One region of the Nonomuraea antimicrobica genome, then DNA from elsewhere that is predicted to be linked to it. Evidence: riboswitches for the same ligand, from Rfam matches in the RefSeq annotation. Region 1 holds a riboswitch; each other region holds the start of a gene.
The links. Region 1 has a riboswitch for cyclic di-AMP ahead of ABD844_RS31300 (CHAP domain-containing protein). Riboswitches for the same ligand answer to the same signal wherever they lie in the genome.

Region 1 (4,210 bases):
GCTCGCCCGACGGCCCCACGCGGGCGGCCGACCTGGACGCCTGGATCTCCATGAGCGCGACCAGGCCGTGCACCTCGGGCTCCTTGGGCATGAGACCGGCCAGCACGCGGCCGAGCCGCAGCGCGTCGTCACACAGCGCGGGACGCATCCAGTCGTCGCCGGCCGTGGCCGAGTAGCCCTCGTTGAAGATGAGGTAGATGACCTCCAGCACGGACGACAGGCGGCCCGCCAGCTCCGCCCCCTGGGGCACCTCGAACGGGATCCCCTTGTCGGCCAGCGTGCGCTTGGCGCGGACGACGCGCTGCGCCACGGTGGGCTCCGAGACCAGGAACGCCCGCGCGATCTCGTCGGTGGTCAGGCCGCCGAGCACGCGCAGGGTCAGCGCCACCCGCGCCTCCATCGACAGGGCGGGGTGGCAGGCCGTGAACACCAGCCGCAGCAGGTCGTCCTCGATCTCGTCGATCTCGGGAAGCTCGTCCTCCAGGTCGATGCGGTGGCCGAGCTCGACGAGGTTGCGCTGGAGGCGTTCGTTCCTGCGGATGAGGTCGATGGCGCGGCGCTTGGAGACCGTCATCAGCCAGGCGCCGGGGTTGCGCGGCACGCCGGACTCCGGCCACTGCTCCAGCGCGGCGACCAGGGCGTCCTGTGCCAGCTCCTCGGCGAGGCCGACGTCGCGCACCAGCCCGGCGAGCCCGGCGATGAGCCGGGCCGCCTCGATCCGCCAGACCGCCTCGATGGTGCGATGGGTGTCGGAAGCCGTCACCGGCCCATGAGACCAGCCCCGCCCCTCCCGCCGCAACCCGCTGCCGCGCGCCAGAGCCGGAGCGCCCGAGCCGGAGGCCGGTGCCGGAGGGACGGCGCCGAAGGGGTGGTGCCGGTGGGACGGCACTGAAGGGTGGTGCCGATGGGACGGCGCTGAAGGGCGGCGTCGGTGGGACGGGTCACGCGTCGGGGGTGTCCACGCGCAGGCGCTCGCGCAGCGCCTCCTCGCGCTCGCGCTCGTCCACGGGCATCGAGTCGTCCGGTACGTCCGAGGCGTCGAACACCTGCCACACGTCCAGCCCCACCCCCTCGTGCCCCGGCGGCACCGGCACGCGCAGGGCCCACTCGACGGCCTCCTCCCGCGACTTGACCTGGATCAGCCAGAACCCGGCGATCAGCTCCTTGGCCTCCGTGAACGGCCCGTCGATCACGCTGGCCCGGCCCTCGCTGTAGGCAATCTGGGCGCCGTGCGAGCTGGGGTAGAGGCCCTCGGCCGCGAGCAGCACCCCGGCCTTGGCCAGGGACTCGTTGTAGGCGTGCATGTTGTCCACGAGCTCCTGGCTGGGCAGCGTCCCGGCCTCCGTCTCGGCGTTGGCCTTGCCCACGATCATGAACTTCATCGGTGTCGTCTCCTTCGGGGCGAGTGGCGGCCCCGGTGGCCGTCCTCGTCGACGCGTCGAACGGCCGGGCCGCGGATCGACACTACGCCGTCAAGTCGTCGTGGGGTCGTGCGCGGGAACGCGACGAGCGCGCGGCCCGGGACGGGGCCGCGCGCTCGGCGGAGGGGGTAGCGGGGAGTGGAAGGCGCAGATGGTGCGTCAGGCGGCGTAGTCGGGGTAGCCGTAGCCGACGACCTGCGACTTCGGACGGACGCGCTCCTCCACCTTGCCGTTGCCGGTGTTGCCCTCGACGGTGGAGATGGTGCCGTCCTGGTTGTCCTTCAGCACGAAGCCGACGTGCTGGATGTCGTTCAGCGCCTTGCTGCCCCCCCAGGAGAAGAACACCACAGCGCCGGGCTTCGGGACGGTGCCGAAGCGGTTGTTGGCCGCGAACCACTTGGCGTGGGTCACGGTGTAGGCGTCCCAGCCGATCTGCCGGCGGGCGCCGGTCTGGTCGCCGACCCAGGAGACGAACATCGCGCACCAGGCGGCGTTCAGGTACGCGGTGCGGTTGCCGCCGTCACGGGCGATGGTCTCGGCGGCTCGCTGCGAGTCGGCGTACCACTGCTGGTACTTGGTGCCGCCGCCGTAGACGTTCTCGGAGGTGCCGATCTGGGACTTGGCCAGGGCCAGGACCTGCTCGGCGGTGACGTTGACCTTGTTCTCGCTCTCCGCGCCGTCCTTGTGGGCGGCGACGGCGGCGTCCGGGTGCCTGGCTCCGGTGGCCGTGGCGACGCCTATCGCGGAGTCGGCGCTGGCCGTGACGGCGTGGGAGCCGAGGGCCGTGGCGATGACGGTCGCGCCGACGAACGTGCTGACGAGGGCGCGGACCAGAGGGCTCTTCGAGGTATCGGTAATACGGTGCTTGGCCATCGAGGGGGTTACTCCTTGCTTCCATGCCGCTTACCGGGTTAGCTGACGGGTTCGGACGTGGAAGCTGCCCTACGGCACCGAAGTGCCGATTCACCCCAAGGAACGTGGGTCCCCGGTTCCGCCCGCAGGCGGATTCAGCGGTCACAGGACGATCCTGTGATCTGTCGTGCGATGGTCGACACAGCCGGACAAACCGGTCATATGCCTCAAGTAGTCATATAAGGTAATGCATGAGGCAAGGGGATGACAAACCCCTAAACGCGATGTCAGTCCAGTTGTCTCCGCGCGGCGGCCAGAAGCCCCATCATGGCAAGGGATTCGTCGAGGGGCATGATCGAGGATTCGGTCTTTCCCTCGGCCACCGCGGCGCGGACCTCGCGCAGCTCACCGGCGTATCCGTTGTCGGCGGGATCGAGCACCAGCTCCTCCGGCTCCATGCCGGGCCCGGTGAGCAGGATCCGCTGGGGCGCCCAGAACGGCGCCGCGATGTCCGCCCGCATCGATGTTCCGACAACGCCGGCCTGGTTCGGGTAATTCCCCAGCAGCGACGACGCCACGAGCGCGTGCCGTCCCCCGGGGTAGAGCAGGAGCCCGGCCACCTCCGCGTCCACCCCGGACGGGGCCAGCGAGCCGGTGACGCGCAGCTCGGAGGGCGCGCCCAGGAGCAACTGGGCCAGGCCGAACGGGTAGATCCCCAGGTCGAGCAGGGCGCCGCCGCCCAGCTCCGGCGCCCACAGCCGGTGCGCGGGGTCGTACGGCGCGGCGAAGCCGAACGTGGCCTGCACCGAACGGATCTCGCCGAAGCGCGGGTCGGCCGCGATCTGCTGGATGAGGGGGTTGAACCTCATCCACATCGCCTCCATCAGGAACACGCCCGCCTCGCGCGCCAGGCGTACCATCTTCGCCGCGTCGTCCACGGTCGCGGCCAGCGGCTTCTCGCACAGCACGGCCTTGCCCGCGGCGATGGCCGCCTCGGCCACCTCCAGGTGCTGCGCGTGCGGCGTGGCCACGTAGACGGCGTCCACGGCCGGGTCGGCGCACAGCTCTGCGTAGGAGCCGTAGGCCGACTCCGCGCCCAGCGTCGAGGCCAGGTCCTGCGCCCTGGTCAGGTCTCTGGATCCGACGGCGGCCACCCGCATACCGGGCTCCGCCACGATCGCCGCGCCCACCCTGCGGGCGATGGCTCCGGTCGCGGCTATTCCCCATGTGAAATCTCGCACGCGGGAGATCGTATATGGAAGGTAAAAAATCAGGTAAAAGAGGTGCTCGTTACTAAAAAATGCCCTCAAATGACACGTCAGTCACAGGGGTCACTCACATCATGTTGAACGTCTCGGGATCCGGCCCAAGTCGCAGCCCCTTGTTCAGCGCGCCGATGGCCACAATGTCCTCGGCGTCGAGAATGAAGTCGAAGACGTCGATGTTCTCGGCGATCCGCGTGGGCGTCACCGACTTCGGGATCACCACGTTGCCGAGCTGAAGGTGCCAGCGGAGCACGATCTGGGCCGGTGTCTTGCCGTACTTGTCCGACAGCACCCGCAGCGCCGGGTCGTCCAGCAGCCCTCTGCCCTGGCCCAGCGGGCTCCACGCCTCGGTGAGGATGCCGTTGGCCTCGTGGAAGGCCCGCAGCTCCCGCTGCTGCAGGTACGGGTGCAGCTCGATCTGGTTGATGGCCGGGGTGATGTCGGTCTCGTCCATGAGGCGGGTGAGCGTGGCGACCGTGAAGTTCGAGGTGCCGATGGCCCTGACCCGGCCGTCGCGGTAGAGCTGCTCCAGCGCCCGCCACGCCTGCACGTACTTGCCGTGCTGCGGCATCGGCCAGTGGATGAGGAACAGGTCCACGTAGTCGAGACCCAGCCGGGCCAGGCAGTCGTCGAAGGCCGCCGCCGCGCGGATGTGGTCGGCGTTGCCCAGCT
Region 2 (4,210 bases), on a different contig from region 1:
TCAGCCCGACCGACCAGACGCCGTCCGGCGTCATCTCGGGGTGGAGGTGCAGGAAGCTCTCCAGGTCTCGCGACACGACGATGAAGTGCAGCTTCTTGTCGTGCTCGACCTGGTAGCCGGTGACCGGCTCGCCGTCGGGGCCGCTCACGGTGAAGCGGAAGTCGGCCGGCTCGCCGGGCTTGATCGTCGTGGTGAGCGGGTTGAGGGTGTAGCCGTTCTCCGACACTTGGAGCCCCCCGGGGGTATCTTCTGTCGCCTGTTGGGTGGTGGCGTGCTCCCCGTGCCCCTCGCTCGCGCTCGGGCTCGCGGCGGGCGTCGGCGCGGCGCCCGTCATGGAGGTGTGGTCCTCCGTCATAGACGCGGGAGCCCCGATCGGGCCCACCGCGTTGCCCACCCCCAGGGCGCCGCCGAAGACGACGGCCAGCCCCAGCACGTACGAGCCCAGCTTGGTCGCGGTGTTCACCGGTTCGCCACCTCATAACCGGCCTCCTCCACCGCGGCGACGATCTTCGCCGGGTCGACGGAGCCGTCACTGTCCACGGTCAGCAGCCCGGTCGCCAGGTCGACCTCCACCTGGGTGACCCCGGCCACCTCGCCGACCTCCTCCTTGACCGAACTCACGCAGTGGCCGCAGGTCATGCCCTTGACGGTGTAGGTGGCGGTGGTGCTCATAGCGATCTCTCCTTCAATCCGGTCCGGTCAGGAACGTACGAGTCTGGCGATGGCGTCGGTGGCTTCCTTGACCTTGGCCTCCGCCTCCGGCCCGCCCTTCTGGGCGGCCTCGGCGACGCAGTGGGCCAGGTGCTCCTCCAGCAGCGACAGGGAGAACGACTTCAGCGCACTCGTCGCCGCCGACACCTGGGTGAGGATGTCGATGCAGTATTTGTCCTCGTCGACCATGCGCTGCAGGCCGCGAATCTGCCCCTCGACGCGGCGCAGGCGCAGCGCGTGGTCCTGCTTGTTGTGGCTGTATCCGGCCATGTCCACCTCTTTCCTCGGCCGCCGGAACAACACCATACCCCCCTATGGTATTCCGGGCAACCGCGGGCGGCCCCGAGGCCGGCGGCCCGCCTGCCGCGCCACGGGCGGAAAGGCGGGGAATTTTGCCCCTCAGAGGGCTTGCGCTTGCGCGAGCGGGAAACTTTACCCGGCCTCGAATCCGCGTACTGGCAGGGGTTTCTCGGCTCTGGGCGACATGGAAGGTTTTGCCCCACTTGCGGCCTGTTTAGGAAAATCTGTACTTTGTGAGCTGCGGTGCACCCGTTGACCCCCAGCTCATCGAGTCGTTACCGCGACGTTGACCGGACCGTACGCCGTCCAGGGCCTCCGCCCGATGACGACGCGCGGCCGCCGAATCCGCCACCCGCGGAACCGGGGACCCACCTTCTGGGGTGAATCGGACGCCGGCCCAGGCCGAGCCCGTAGGGCACTTCCAGTCCCGAACCCGTCAGCTAACCCGGTAGGCGGCATGGAAGCAAGGAGTCAATCCGCTCATGCTCAAGCCCTGGCTTGCCGCGATCACCAAGAAGAAACGCCCCGCCGAGCACTTCGCCCTGGCCGTCGGCGGCGCGATCCTGGCAGCGACCACCGCCATCACGGGCGTGGCCGGCGCGGCGCTCGCCTCGGCCAACGACCACGGCCCAGCCCACGCCTCCCAGCAGGAGAGCCGTCAGAGCACCGGCGAGGAGGCCGGGGCGCTCACCTACGGCCTGGACATCTCCAACTACGAGCCCCTCTACAACTGGGCCACCAGCTCCGCCCAGTTCGGCATCATCAAGGCCACCGAGGGCACGGACTTCCGCGACGCCTCGTTCGCCAGGCACTGGCGTGAGCTGGGCGACAAGGGCATCGTGCGCGGCGCGTACCACTACGGTCACCCCGCCCAGGACCCCATCGCCGAGGCCAACCACTTCCTGTCGGTGGTGAACTCCCAGCCCGCCAAGCGCGGCGACCTGCTGGTCCTGGACCTGGAGACGACCGACGGCAAGTCCGTCGCCGAGGTCAACGCCTGGGCCAAGACGTGGCTGTCGTACGTGAAGGCCAAGACCGGGGTCACCCCGATGTTCTACAGCGGCTGGAACTTCGCCGACGCCTACGGCAAGGGCCTTGAGCAGTATCCGCTCTGGGTCGCCCACTACAGCCGGGACAAGGGCGTGCTCGCCCCGCCTGCCGACTGGAAGTCCTGGACCATCCACCAGTACACCGACGTCCCCATCGACCAGAACGTCTCCGCGCTGACCCCCGACCAGTTGCGCGGCCTGGGCCGGGCCACGGCCTGACCGGGGATGGGCACACGCGGCCGTCGCCTCCATGGCGGCGGCCGCTCCCGTCTGCCCGGGGGCGGCCTCAGTCGCCCTCGGACGGGGTGAGGAAGTCCTGGAGCTCGCGGTGCCTGAACTGGTAGGTGGCGCCGCTGACGCGCAGCAGCCGGGCCTCGCAGGCCCAGTCGAGGAACGTCCACAGCCTCAGCGGGAGCAGGCCGCGCGCGGCCGCGACGACCAGCCCGATCATGGTACGGGACCAGGCGATCGCGCCGAAGGCCAGGCCGAACGTCACACCGCCGACGAGCGCGCACACCAGCGACGCGACGACGTCCTGGTTCATGACGAAGACGAGGAAGGCGGCGACGCCGCCGGTGAGCCCGAAGGCCACTCCGATCATGGGGTTGCGGTGCAGGGCCTCTCTCGGGTGGGCCAGCTCCGTGTCCTCGCTCCAGCCGCCCGTGGCGATCTTGAAGGCCACCCCGAGCGCGAAGGCCAGGGTGAAGGCCCCCACGACCTCCGCGGCCAGGGATACGGGACCCGCACCCGCGAGGCGCAGCGGCGGCAGCCCCGTGAGCGCGCCGCACAGTCCGAAGCCCAGCAGCGTGACCGGCTCGGCGCGGACCGCCTCGGCGACGGTCATGCGCTCGGCCCCGTACCGCGCGGCGGCGGTCAGGCCGATGACCGCCCCGAGCACCGCTCCCCCGATCGCGCCCGCGACCACGGCGAAGACCGGCCCGAAGACCCTGCCCTCGGTCAGCGCGAGCCCGGCCAAGCCGCAGAGCGCCCCTGAGGGGCCGCCCGCCAGGGCGCCGAGCAGACCGCCGATCACGCGCCGCCTGCGCGGGACGTCGCCGCGCCCGCCGGCGGCGGACGGCCACGGCGACAGCGACAGGCCGGTGGCGATGGCCACCCAGCCCGCCATGAGCGCCAACGTGAGCCCTTGCCCCGCGTCGGGCCGGCCACGCAGGTCACCGGGGCCGTCGACGGCCGAACCCGCCCAGAACGCCAGCATGGCGACGACCGCGAAGAGCACGCAGCACAGGCAGTGCAGCGCCCGGACCCGGCCGCGCCCGCCGATCGGCCACAGCAGGTGCGGGACGAGGTCGATCGGCGTCAGTCCTGGCGGCGCCCGGTCCTTCCCCGCGGTGTAGGCGGCCTGCCAGCGCAGGTGGGAGGCCAGGTTCACCAGCCAGGACCGCACCTGTTCCGGCCGGTACGGGGTGCCGTTCGCGGTGCGCGGGGTGAGTTTCGTGGCCGCGGGGACGTACGCGCAGAGCAGCCTGCGGGCGATCCGCGCGGCGGCCACCCGCGGGTCGGGGTGCGGGTCGGCGCGCAGCAGGTCGGCCGGGTCGGCGCCGGACTCCACGGCGGTCACGGTCAGCAGCAGCCGCCACGGGGTGGCCAGGGCGATGCGGACGGCCGTCCCCGAGGTCGAGGGGCCGGGCAGCGCGCCGGACAGCGCCGCGCGGATGCCGTCGCGGTGCACGTCACAGGGGTGACCGTCGGGCCAGCGGGTGTGCAGGTAGTCGTCGATCTGTTCGAGGGTCAGGTCGTGCAGGTGGACCCGGGTGGCGTGGTCGAGGCCGACGCGGGCGCCGGACAGCTCGGCGTGGCGGTCGGCCCGGCAGATCACGACCACCGCGCCGGGCCGCCGTCCGGACAGGTCGCTGTAGCGGTTCAGCTCGGTCAGCAGGCCGATCGCGCGGCGGGGCGGCCCGGCGGACGGTTCGGGGTCCAGCTCGTCCAGCCCGTCCAGCACCGGGAGCACCCGGCGGTCGCGTACCAGCCGTTCCGCGTCCTTGGCCGCGAGCCCGAAGTCGTGTTCGAGCTGCTGGGCCAGCCAGGGTTCGAACGGGGTGCGCAGGGTCCAGCGGGCGGCGTTCAGGCGTACGGGCACCATCGGCGGGTGCTCGCCCGTGGTCAGGAACGGCTCCAGGAGTTGCAGG
Region 3 (4,210 bases), on a different contig from region 1:
CGCGGAGTCCGAGCTGCGGCGGTTGCGCGAGCGGCTGGCCGACGTGGAGAAGCAGCTCGAAGCCTCGCGCCGGGCCGCCCGCGAGGGCCGGAGCATCGAGGACGCGCGCATCCGCGTGCTGCTCGACGCGCTGCAGGACGCCTCGGCCGGGCTGCGCCGCGAGCTGGCCCTGCCCACCACGATCAGCCGGCCCGCCGACTCGGTCGCGGCGGTCACCGGCGAGCGCCCCGGCGTGCGCGGGGTGCCCGCGCGGGCCCTGGCCGACGACGACCCCCAGCTCCTCGACCAGCTCCTCGCGCTGCCGCAGGTGCATCTGATCATAGACGGTTACAACGTCACCAAGACCGGCTACGGCACGCTCACCCTCGCCGACCAGCGCACCCGGCTCATGAACGCGCTCGGCGGGCTGGTGGCGCAGACCCGGGTCGAGGTGACCGTGGTGTTCGACGGCGCAGAGCTGAACGCCCCCGTGCAGGTGGTGGCGCCGCGCGGGGTGCGGGTGCTGTTCAGCGCGCCGGGGGAGATCGCCGACGACGTCATCCGCCAGCTCGTACGCGCCGAGCCGCCAGGCCGGGCCATCGCCGTGGTGTCGTCCGACCGGGAGGTGGCCGAGTCGGTCAGGCGGATGGGTGCCAGACCCGTTCCGTCTGGCTTGCTGCTGCGTCGGCTGAGCCGCGCATAAGTTATGAATTGCCGGGTTTGGGCGATACCTCACTCGTCGCTTCTGTACTATTTCGCCCCAGGTGGAATCCCTGGGAGGCGACACTGTGAGGTTTGGCGGGGTACCGGTGGCCGCGGGTCTCGCGTTCGGACTGGTGCTGACCCCTCTCGGAGCGGCCGTCGCTGATCCCGAGCCCACGCTCGCCCAGGCCAAGGCCAAGCTCGACAAGCTCAACGACCAGGCCGACAAGGTCGTCGACCGGTACAACACCGCGAACGAGCGCTACAAGAAGGCCAAGACCACCTACACCAAGCTGAACGACGGCTACAAGCGCAAGCTGGCGACCGTCGAGGACCTGCGTGCGCAGGTGGTCGGCATGGCCGTCGACAGCTACCAGCTCGGCGAGGACGTCACCTCCTGGCCCGGCATCGTCGGCTCGGAAAACCCCGCGGGGACGCTGGCGGGGCTGGCGGTGGCCGGGCAGCTCGCGCAGGAACGGGCCCAGAAGCTGGCCGTGTTCGACCGGGAGAACCGCGGGCTCAAGGGCGAGCGGGACAAGGCCGAGGCGGCACTGAAGGACGCCGACAAGGAGCGGGACTCGGTCCAGAAGGAACGCTCCGAGGTGCAGAAGCTGATCACCCAGCAGAAGAAGCTGCTGAAGAAGCTGGGGGCGTACAACCCCGGCAACCCGGACAGCGTCGGCATCAAGTACACGGGGCCCGCCTCGGGGAACGGGGCCGCGGTGCTGCGGTTCGCGTACGCGCAGGTGGGCAAGCCGTACATCTACGGCGGCACAGGGCCCAGGGGGTACGACTGCTCCGGGCTGACGCAGGCGTCCTGGGCGGCGGCAGGCGTGACGTTGCCGCGTACGACGTGGCAGCAGTGGGCGTGGGGGGCGAACCGCAAGGTGGACCTCGACGACCTGCAGCCAGGGGATCTCATCTTCAGCGAGGGGCTGGGGCACGTCAGCATCTACGCCGGCAACGGGGACATCGTCCATGCGCCGCAGACGGGCGACGTCGTCAAGGTCGTCAAGCTTTCCGCGTACGGCCGCAACCTGGTCGGCGCCATCCGCCCCTGACCCGGGCGCAACCCTGATCGCACAGCCCTGACCGTACGGCGCTTGATCGTGCGGCGCTGATTTCCGGTTTCCCGCTCGGTCTGCGGTCACCGACCATGAGCCGACAGCGTTCTCATTACTATGGATCATAGTAGCTATGTTGATCAACTGGACAGAATGGGGCTGTGGCCCGGCCTTTCGAATATGGCTATGGATCGTAGGTTGTGGCGATATTTCGCGACATGTATCGCGATGGTGGCCCCATGGGTGAACCGTTCGCGGGTGCTCGCGGAACCGGAGTCGGTGTGACGGATGTGACGAAAGGGATGTTTGGGACCTGACAATCTTGGACGCGCCCAAGTGTGAGCAGGGTCACATTCCGGTAACAAAGCCTGGGGTCCCAGCAGGGGTTTCAGCTCTGACATCCCCCTCTGTCTGATCTTTACAGCCCGGCGTGCGCTTTGCCGATCCTTGAACCTTCGGCGTAGCTTCTGGCGTCGTCGCGGTGCACAAGCCATGTCCCCCGCGAACCGGCATCGGTTCCTCCCGATGTGAGACAGACAAAGATCCGCCGGTCGCCCCCGATATCCCCGAGGAGCAGCACCCTCATCGGGCGGCGACCTGCCGAATCCGTGCAGTCATGAGGCACGGAGCCGGGGACCCAGCGATCCCGTTCTTCCCGAGGGATCAGGGGTGAGTCGGCGCGCGAATCGCGCCGTAGGGCTACTTCCAGGCCCGAATCCGTCAGCTAACCCGGTAGGCGTTCGTGGAAGACGCGAGGAGAAATCCTGTCTAGCTCCCTGCAGAACCCCCGCCTGTCCCGCTTCGCCCTGAGCGGCGTGGCACTCACGATGACCGTGACGGCCGGAGGTCTGGTCCTCCATGCCCCCACGGCTCAGGCGACGACGACGAGCGACTCGGCCGGAACGGCGGCGCCGGCGGCGACCACCGCCGGCGCCTCGAAGACGGCCACGGCTGCCCGGCAACGGGCCGCCAAGGTCGCCCGGCAGCAGGCGAAGGCCCGCAAGGCCGTCGCCGCGGCCAAGGACCAGATCGGTGACCCGTATCGGTACGGGGGCACAGGGCCTGGTTCGTTTGACTGCTCCGGCCTCGTCCTGTTCGCCTGGAAGAAGGCCGGTGTCAAGCTCCCGCGCGTGGCGAGCAGCCAGTTCGCCCGCATCAGGAACAAGATCTCCTGGCGCAACCTCAAGCCAGGTGACCTGCTGTTCTTCAGCGGGCTCGGCCACGTGGGCATGTACGTCGGCAAGGGCAAGATGATCCATTCACCACGGACAGGTGAACGGGTACGCATCGACAAGCTGGACGGATGGCGTAAGTCGTCTTTCGTCGGCGCGGTCCGTCCCGGCATGTGAAGAAGCCCCGCCCGGATTCCCCCCGATCCGGGCGGGGCTCTCGCCTGTCCCCGCGGGCGGCCGCGAATCCGCCCAAGCGGCACGCGGGTGCGGCGGCTGCCAAGCGGCGGCCGCGAGTCCGCCCAAGCAGCACGCGGGTGCGGCGGGCGGCTGCCAAGCGGCAGTCGCGAATCCGCCCAGGCGCACGCAGCGGCTGCCAAGCGGTGGCCGTGGATCCGCGCAAGCGCGGGCACGAGTGCCGGGCGGCTACGATCGGCCCCGTGTCCGAGCAGGTGAGCCGACGAGCCGTGGTGGCCGTCCTCCTGCTCCTGGTCCCGGGCGCGGCGCCGCTCCCCGATCTCCCCGTCCTGCCCCCGGAGATACGCGATCTGTGGCCCGGCCGCACGGTCGTCAGCCGGGGCAGGCACTCCGTCGTGGCCCTGCACAAGCCCGCCGGGCACGAGCCCGCTGGGCACGACTCGGCCGGGCTCGCCGATCTGGCCCGCAGGGCGGACACGGCCGGGCTCCGCGTCTCCGCCGTCCTGGGCGGGCGGGTACGACCGCTCGTCGTAGTGCCGGAGTCCGCCCGCGAGGCCGCCGCGCTGGCCGGAGTGGACCGGCTCGACGGCCTGGCCGCCGTGGCCGACCGCGGGCGCGTGATCGTCGTCCCCGAACTCTTCGCCACCCTCAACCCCACCGGCAAGGACGTCGTCCTGACCCACGAGCTGACCCACGTCGTGGCCGGGACCGAGGGTCTGCCGGTCTGGCTCTACGAGGGGTTCGCGGACTACGTGGCTTATCGCGACGCCGGGTTGCCCGTCGCCACGGCGGCGGCCGAACTGGCGGTCGAGGCGCGGGCCGGGCGCCTGCCGAGCGCTTTGCCCGGACCTGCGGCTTTCGCGGCGGACGGGTCCGACCCGGTCCGGCTCGCGCGTGCGTACCAGGAGGCTTGGCTGGCGTGTCGCTTCCTCGCTGACCGGTTCGGTGAGGGGACCCTGGTGAGGCTCTACCGTGCGGCCCAGCGGGCGGGCGTCGATCGGGCGCTCGCCTCACTGGGCCTCTCCGTCGCCACGCTGACGGCGCGGTGGCGCGAGTACGTGCGGGATCAGCTCGTGTGAAGGGGAGGCAGATGAGCGA
Region 4 (4,210 bases), on a different contig from region 1:
CCCGGCTCGACCGAGGAGCCCGGCTTCACCGCCAAGTCCGCCCGCCAGCAGCAGGAGAAGGAGGCCATCGCGCGGCACGCGGCCAGGCTCGTCCGGCCGGGCACCGCCGTGGCGCTGTCGGCCGGCACCACCACGTGGGCGCTGGCCCACCACCTGGTCGCCGTGCCCGAGCTGACCGTGATCACCAATTCGATCCCGGTCGCCGAGGTCTTCCACCGCAACCCGCGCGCCGACCGCACCGTCGTGCTGACCGGCGGCGTGCGTACGCCGTCCGACGCCCTGGTGGGCCCGGTCGCCGTGGCCGCGATCCGCCGCCTGCACGTGGACACGCTCTTCCTGGGCGTGCACGGGATGAGCGTGCGGGCCGGGTTCACCACGCCCAACCTGCTGGAGTCGGAGACCGACAGAGAGCTGGTCACGGCGGCGAGCCGGCTGGTCGTCCCGGCCGACCACACCAAGTGGAACACGGTGGGCATCAGCACCATCGCCGAGCTGAGCGAGGCCGACGTGGTCATCAGCGACGCCGGGCTGCCCGAGGAAGCACGTACCGAGCTGGCCGAACGGGCCGGAGAACTGATCATCGCGGAGGGCTCGCCGTGAAGCGCACCATCACCCATCTGGCCGACGGCCGGGAGCTGATCTATTTCGACCGGCGCGACGACGCCGACCGGAGCGCGATCGACCGGCGTACGCTCGATCCCCGGCCGGTCGCCTCCGAGCTGCGCTACGACCCGCTGACCGAGGAGTGGATCGCGATCGCCGGGCACCGGCAGACGCGTACGTTCCTGCCGAGCGGCGGCACGGCCGAGTGCCCGCTGTGCCCGTCGTCGCGGACGCGGTCGTCGGAGATCCCGGCGTACGACTATGACGTGGCGGTCTTCGAGAACCGGTTCCCCTCCTTCTCCGGAAATTTCGGGGCCTATGGAGAGGCGGGCGGGCTTAGCGAGGTCCGTCCGAGGGTGGGGCGGTGTGAGGTGGTGTGCTTCACCTCCGACCACTCCTCCTCCTTCTCCCAGCTCTCCGACGCCCAGGTGGCGCTGGTCATGGAGGCGTGGGCCGACCGTACGGCCGAGTTGTCCGGGATCGACGGCGTGGAGCAGGTGTTCTGCTTCGAGAACCGGGGTGAGGAGATCGGCATCACGCTGGCCCACCCGCACGGCCAGATCTACGCCTACCCGTACGTCACGCCCAGGACCCGGCTGCACCTCGGCGCGGCGGCGCGGCACCGGGGGCCGGGCAACCTGTTCGCCGACGTGCTGGCCGCCGAGCGCGCGGCGGGGACGCGGGTGGTGGCCGCCAACGAGCTGTGGACGGCCTTCGTGCCGGCCGCCGCGCGGTGGCCGTTCGAGGTGCATCTCTACCCACACCGGCAGGTGCCCGACCTCGCGGCGCTCACCGAGGAGGAGCGGGCGGCGTTCGCGCCGCTGTACACCTCGGTGCTGCGGGCGTTCGACGGGCTGTTCGGGGTCGTGATGCCGTATGTCTCGGCCTGGCACCAGGCGCCCGTGCGTACCGGCAGGGAGCTGGCCTATCTGCACCTGGAGCTGTTCAGCATCCGGCGGGCGGCCGGCAAGCTGAAGTATCTCGCCGGGTCGGAGTCGGCGATGGGGGCGTTCGTCAACGACGTGCTGCCGGAGGAGGCCGCACGCATGCTCCGATCACAAGTAGATCACTAATAGATTTCTACTTAGGGTCGCATGACTCGTGATCTACCACTAATATCCCGATATGCACCGGCCGTAACAGCCGTTGCGGGCCTAATCCCGGGCGCCGCGCCCGGGAGCCGGGGACCCAATCGCACCCGGGGTGAATCCGCTCAGGCGGTAGGGAAACGCAGCTCCCATACCCGAACCCGTCAGCTAACCCGGCCGGCAGAGGGAGAGGAAACATCCACGTGGCGGCTTCGTCCCCCGCGAGTCTTGCCATCGGTCTCATCAGCGCCATCGCCGTCGCCGCCCTCCCCGCGGCCCCGGCCTCGGCGTCCACCTCACCGTCGATCAGGGTGTCGGCCGCCCCCAAGCCGACGGAGGCGCAGCTCCGCGCCCAGCTCAAAGAGCTGAACGCCAAGGTCGACAAGCTCATCGAGAAGTACAACCTCAAACGCGTCGAGCTGGCCAAGGCACAGGAGGCCGCCAAGACGGCCCAGGCCAAGGCGGAGGCCGCGGAGCAGGCCGTGACCACGGCCGAGCAGCGGGTCGCCGAGATCGCGCGCCTGCGCTACCAGACCGGCGACCTGTCGCTGACCTCCTTCATGCTCCCGACCGACGCGGGCAGCGCGGCCCTGCTCGAACAGCTCACCGCCGAGCAGCAGGCGGTCGTGGACAGCGTGGCCAAGGCCCGCGACGAGAAGAAGCGGGCCAGCGAGGAGGCCGCCGCGCTGGCCGCGCAGATCAAGTCCGACACGGCCGAGGTGGCCGGCCAGCGCGACGAGGCCGAGGACGTCATCAAGGACATCCAAAAGAAGCTGGAGGACCTGGTGCCGTACGGGACCGGGCGCAACTCCAACGGCTCCTGGGCGCCCGAGCTGCCGAACGGGTCCGACAACATCACCGCGCGGACCCGGCTGATGAAGGAGCAGCTCGACAAGAACTTCGCGCTGCCGTTCGCGGTGGGGTGTTTCCGCTCGGGCTCAAGCGGCGAGCACCCGCTCGGCCGCGCCTGCGACTTCATGATGAGCACGGGCGGCTCGATGCCCAGCGACGCCAACAACGCACTCGGCGACCGGATCGCCGAGTGGGCGCTGAAGAACAAGGACAAGCTCGGCGTCAAGTACGTGATCTGGAGGCAGCGGATCAACCAGGGCTCCGGCTGGAGCACGATGTCCGACCGCGGCAGCATCACCGAGAACCACTACGACCACGTGCACATCTCGATGTACTGATCGCGGCCCGCGATACGGAGGTCAGGGCAGGCGTTCGACGAGCGACTTGGGTGCGATGTGGCGGTAGGCGTCGGTGACGAGCTCCGCCACCTCGTCCCAGTCGATCAGCGGGACGTCGAGATAGACCCCCAGCCACCCCCGGTGCCCCACGTACGGCGGGCGGAAGAACCGCTCGGGCGCCTCCGCCACCAACTCCTCCTGCACCCCGGCGGGCGCGGCGCACCAGAAGGCCAGGCGGTCGTCGTGATGGTGGTCGGCGAACATCACGAACGTCTTCTTCCCCCGGACGAACCACGTCGGCTCCCCGTGGGAGAGCCGTTCGGTGGTCTCCGGCAGGGCCAGGCAGAGGGCCCGCAGCCGGTCGACGGTGTCCACCGCGGCCTCAGTTCGTCAGCGTGAGCGGGTTGACCAGGTCGGCGTAGACGAGCAGGCCCGCCATGATCATCATCACGATCGCGATCGCGTACGTCAGCGGCAGCACCTTGGCGATGTCCACGTAACCGGGCTCGGGCCGCCGCATGACCTTGGCGTAGGCCCGCTTGATGCCCTCCCAGAGGCCCCCTGCGATGTGACCGCCGTCGAGGGGCAGCAGCGGGATGAGGTTGAACATGCCGATCGCCAGGTTGAAGCCGGCCAGCAGGTTGACGAAGATGGCGATCTTCTTCTCGGTGGACAGGTCGGAGGCGAGGATCTCGCCGCCCATGCGACCCGCCCCGACCACGCCGACCGGGCCCTCGGGGTCGCGTTCGTCACCGGAGAAGGCCGCGTGCCAGACGCCGACCATCTTCTCCGGCAGGTTGAGCAGCGAGGCCGCCACCCGGCCCGTCAGCTCGCCCATGTAGCCGACGACCTGGCCGAGGCTCTGCCTCTCCATGACCTCGGTGGGCAGCACCCCGAGGAAGCCCACGTTCTTGTCGATCTTGCTGGGGTCTTCGGCGTTGGGCCGGTCCTGGACGATGAGCGTGACGTCGAGGGTCATCGGCTTGTCGTCGCGAACGATGCCGAGCTGCACCGCGCCGGCGCCGTGGGAGCGGATGAGGCGGGTGGCCTGGTCCCACGAGCCGATCTGCTGGCCGTTGAAGGAGACGATGCGGTCGCCGGGCTTCATGCCCGCCTGGGCGGCCGGCGTGGGCCTGTCGGCGGCGGTGCACTGCGTACGCTGCTCGGAGATCGGGATCACGCACGTGTTGGTGTCGGGCGAGACGATCGGGGCCCAGGTGGGCAGGCCGATGCCGACCAGCAGGATGCTGAAGAAGACGAAGGCGAGCACGAAGTTCATCGCCGGACCGCCCGACATGATGATGACCTTCTGCCACCACTTCTTGCGGT

Region 2: another riboswitch for cyclic di-AMP. It lies ahead of ABD844_RS02120 (glycoside hydrolase family 25 protein); the one in region 1 lies ahead of ABD844_RS31300 (CHAP domain-containing protein).
Region 3: another riboswitch for cyclic di-AMP. It lies ahead of ABD844_RS14795 (C40 family peptidase); the one in region 1 lies ahead of ABD844_RS31300 (CHAP domain-containing protein).
Region 4: another riboswitch for cyclic di-AMP. It lies ahead of ABD844_RS00160 (coiled-coil domain-containing protein); the one in region 1 lies ahead of ABD844_RS31300 (CHAP domain-containing protein).

Annotation. Positions count from the first base shown of each region.
Region 1 is NZ_BAAAZP010000109.1:6,288-10,497, forward strand. Features, by position in the region: gene ABD844_RS31290 (RNA polymerase sigma factor) at 1-763, opposite strand, end outside; gene ABD844_RS31295 (YciI family protein) at 942-1,382, opposite strand; gene ABD844_RS31300 (CHAP domain-containing protein) at 1,581-2,294, opposite strand; cyclic di-AMP (ydaO/yuaA leader) riboswitch at 2,307-2,444, opposite strand; gene ABD844_RS31305 (Gfo/Idh/MocA family protein) at 2,561-3,514, opposite strand; gene ABD844_RS31310 (aldo/keto reductase) at 3,609-4,210, opposite strand, start outside.
Region 2 is NZ_BAAAZP010000007.1:14,027-18,236, forward strand. Features, by position in the region: gene ABD844_RS02105 (hypothetical protein) at 1-463, opposite strand, end outside; gene ABD844_RS02110 (heavy-metal-associated domain-containing protein) at 460-672, opposite strand; gene ABD844_RS02115 (metal-sensitive transcriptional regulator) at 700-981, opposite strand; cyclic di-AMP (ydaO/yuaA leader) riboswitch at 1,339-1,481, shown strand; gene ABD844_RS02120 (glycoside hydrolase family 25 protein) at 1,494-2,279, shown strand; gene ABD844_RS02125 (NACHT domain-containing protein) at 2,347-4,210, opposite strand, start outside.
Region 3 is NZ_BAAAZP010000051.1:33,224-37,433, reverse strand. Features, by position in the region: gene ABD844_RS14805 (NYN domain-containing protein) at 1-682, shown strand, start outside; gene ABD844_RS14800 (C40 family peptidase) at 789-1,742, shown strand; cyclic di-AMP (ydaO/yuaA leader) riboswitch at 2,334-2,499, shown strand; gene ABD844_RS14795 (C40 family peptidase) at 2,561-3,094, shown strand; gene ABD844_RS14790 (gluzincin family metallopeptidase) at 3,355-4,191, shown strand; gene ABD844_RS14785 (M48 family metallopeptidase) at 4,203-4,210, shown strand, end outside.
Region 4 is NZ_BAAAZP010000003.1:20,696-24,905, forward strand. Features, by position in the region: gene ABD844_RS00150 (DeoR/GlpR family DNA-binding transcription regulator) at 1-600, shown strand, start outside; gene galT (galactose-1-phosphate uridylyltransferase) at 597-1,676, shown strand; cyclic di-AMP (ydaO/yuaA leader) riboswitch at 1,745-1,888, shown strand; gene ABD844_RS00160 (coiled-coil domain-containing protein) at 1,895-2,881, shown strand; gene ABD844_RS00165 (MmcQ/YjbR family DNA-binding protein) at 2,903-3,256, opposite strand; gene ABD844_RS00170 (M50 family metallopeptidase) at 3,264-4,210, opposite strand, start outside.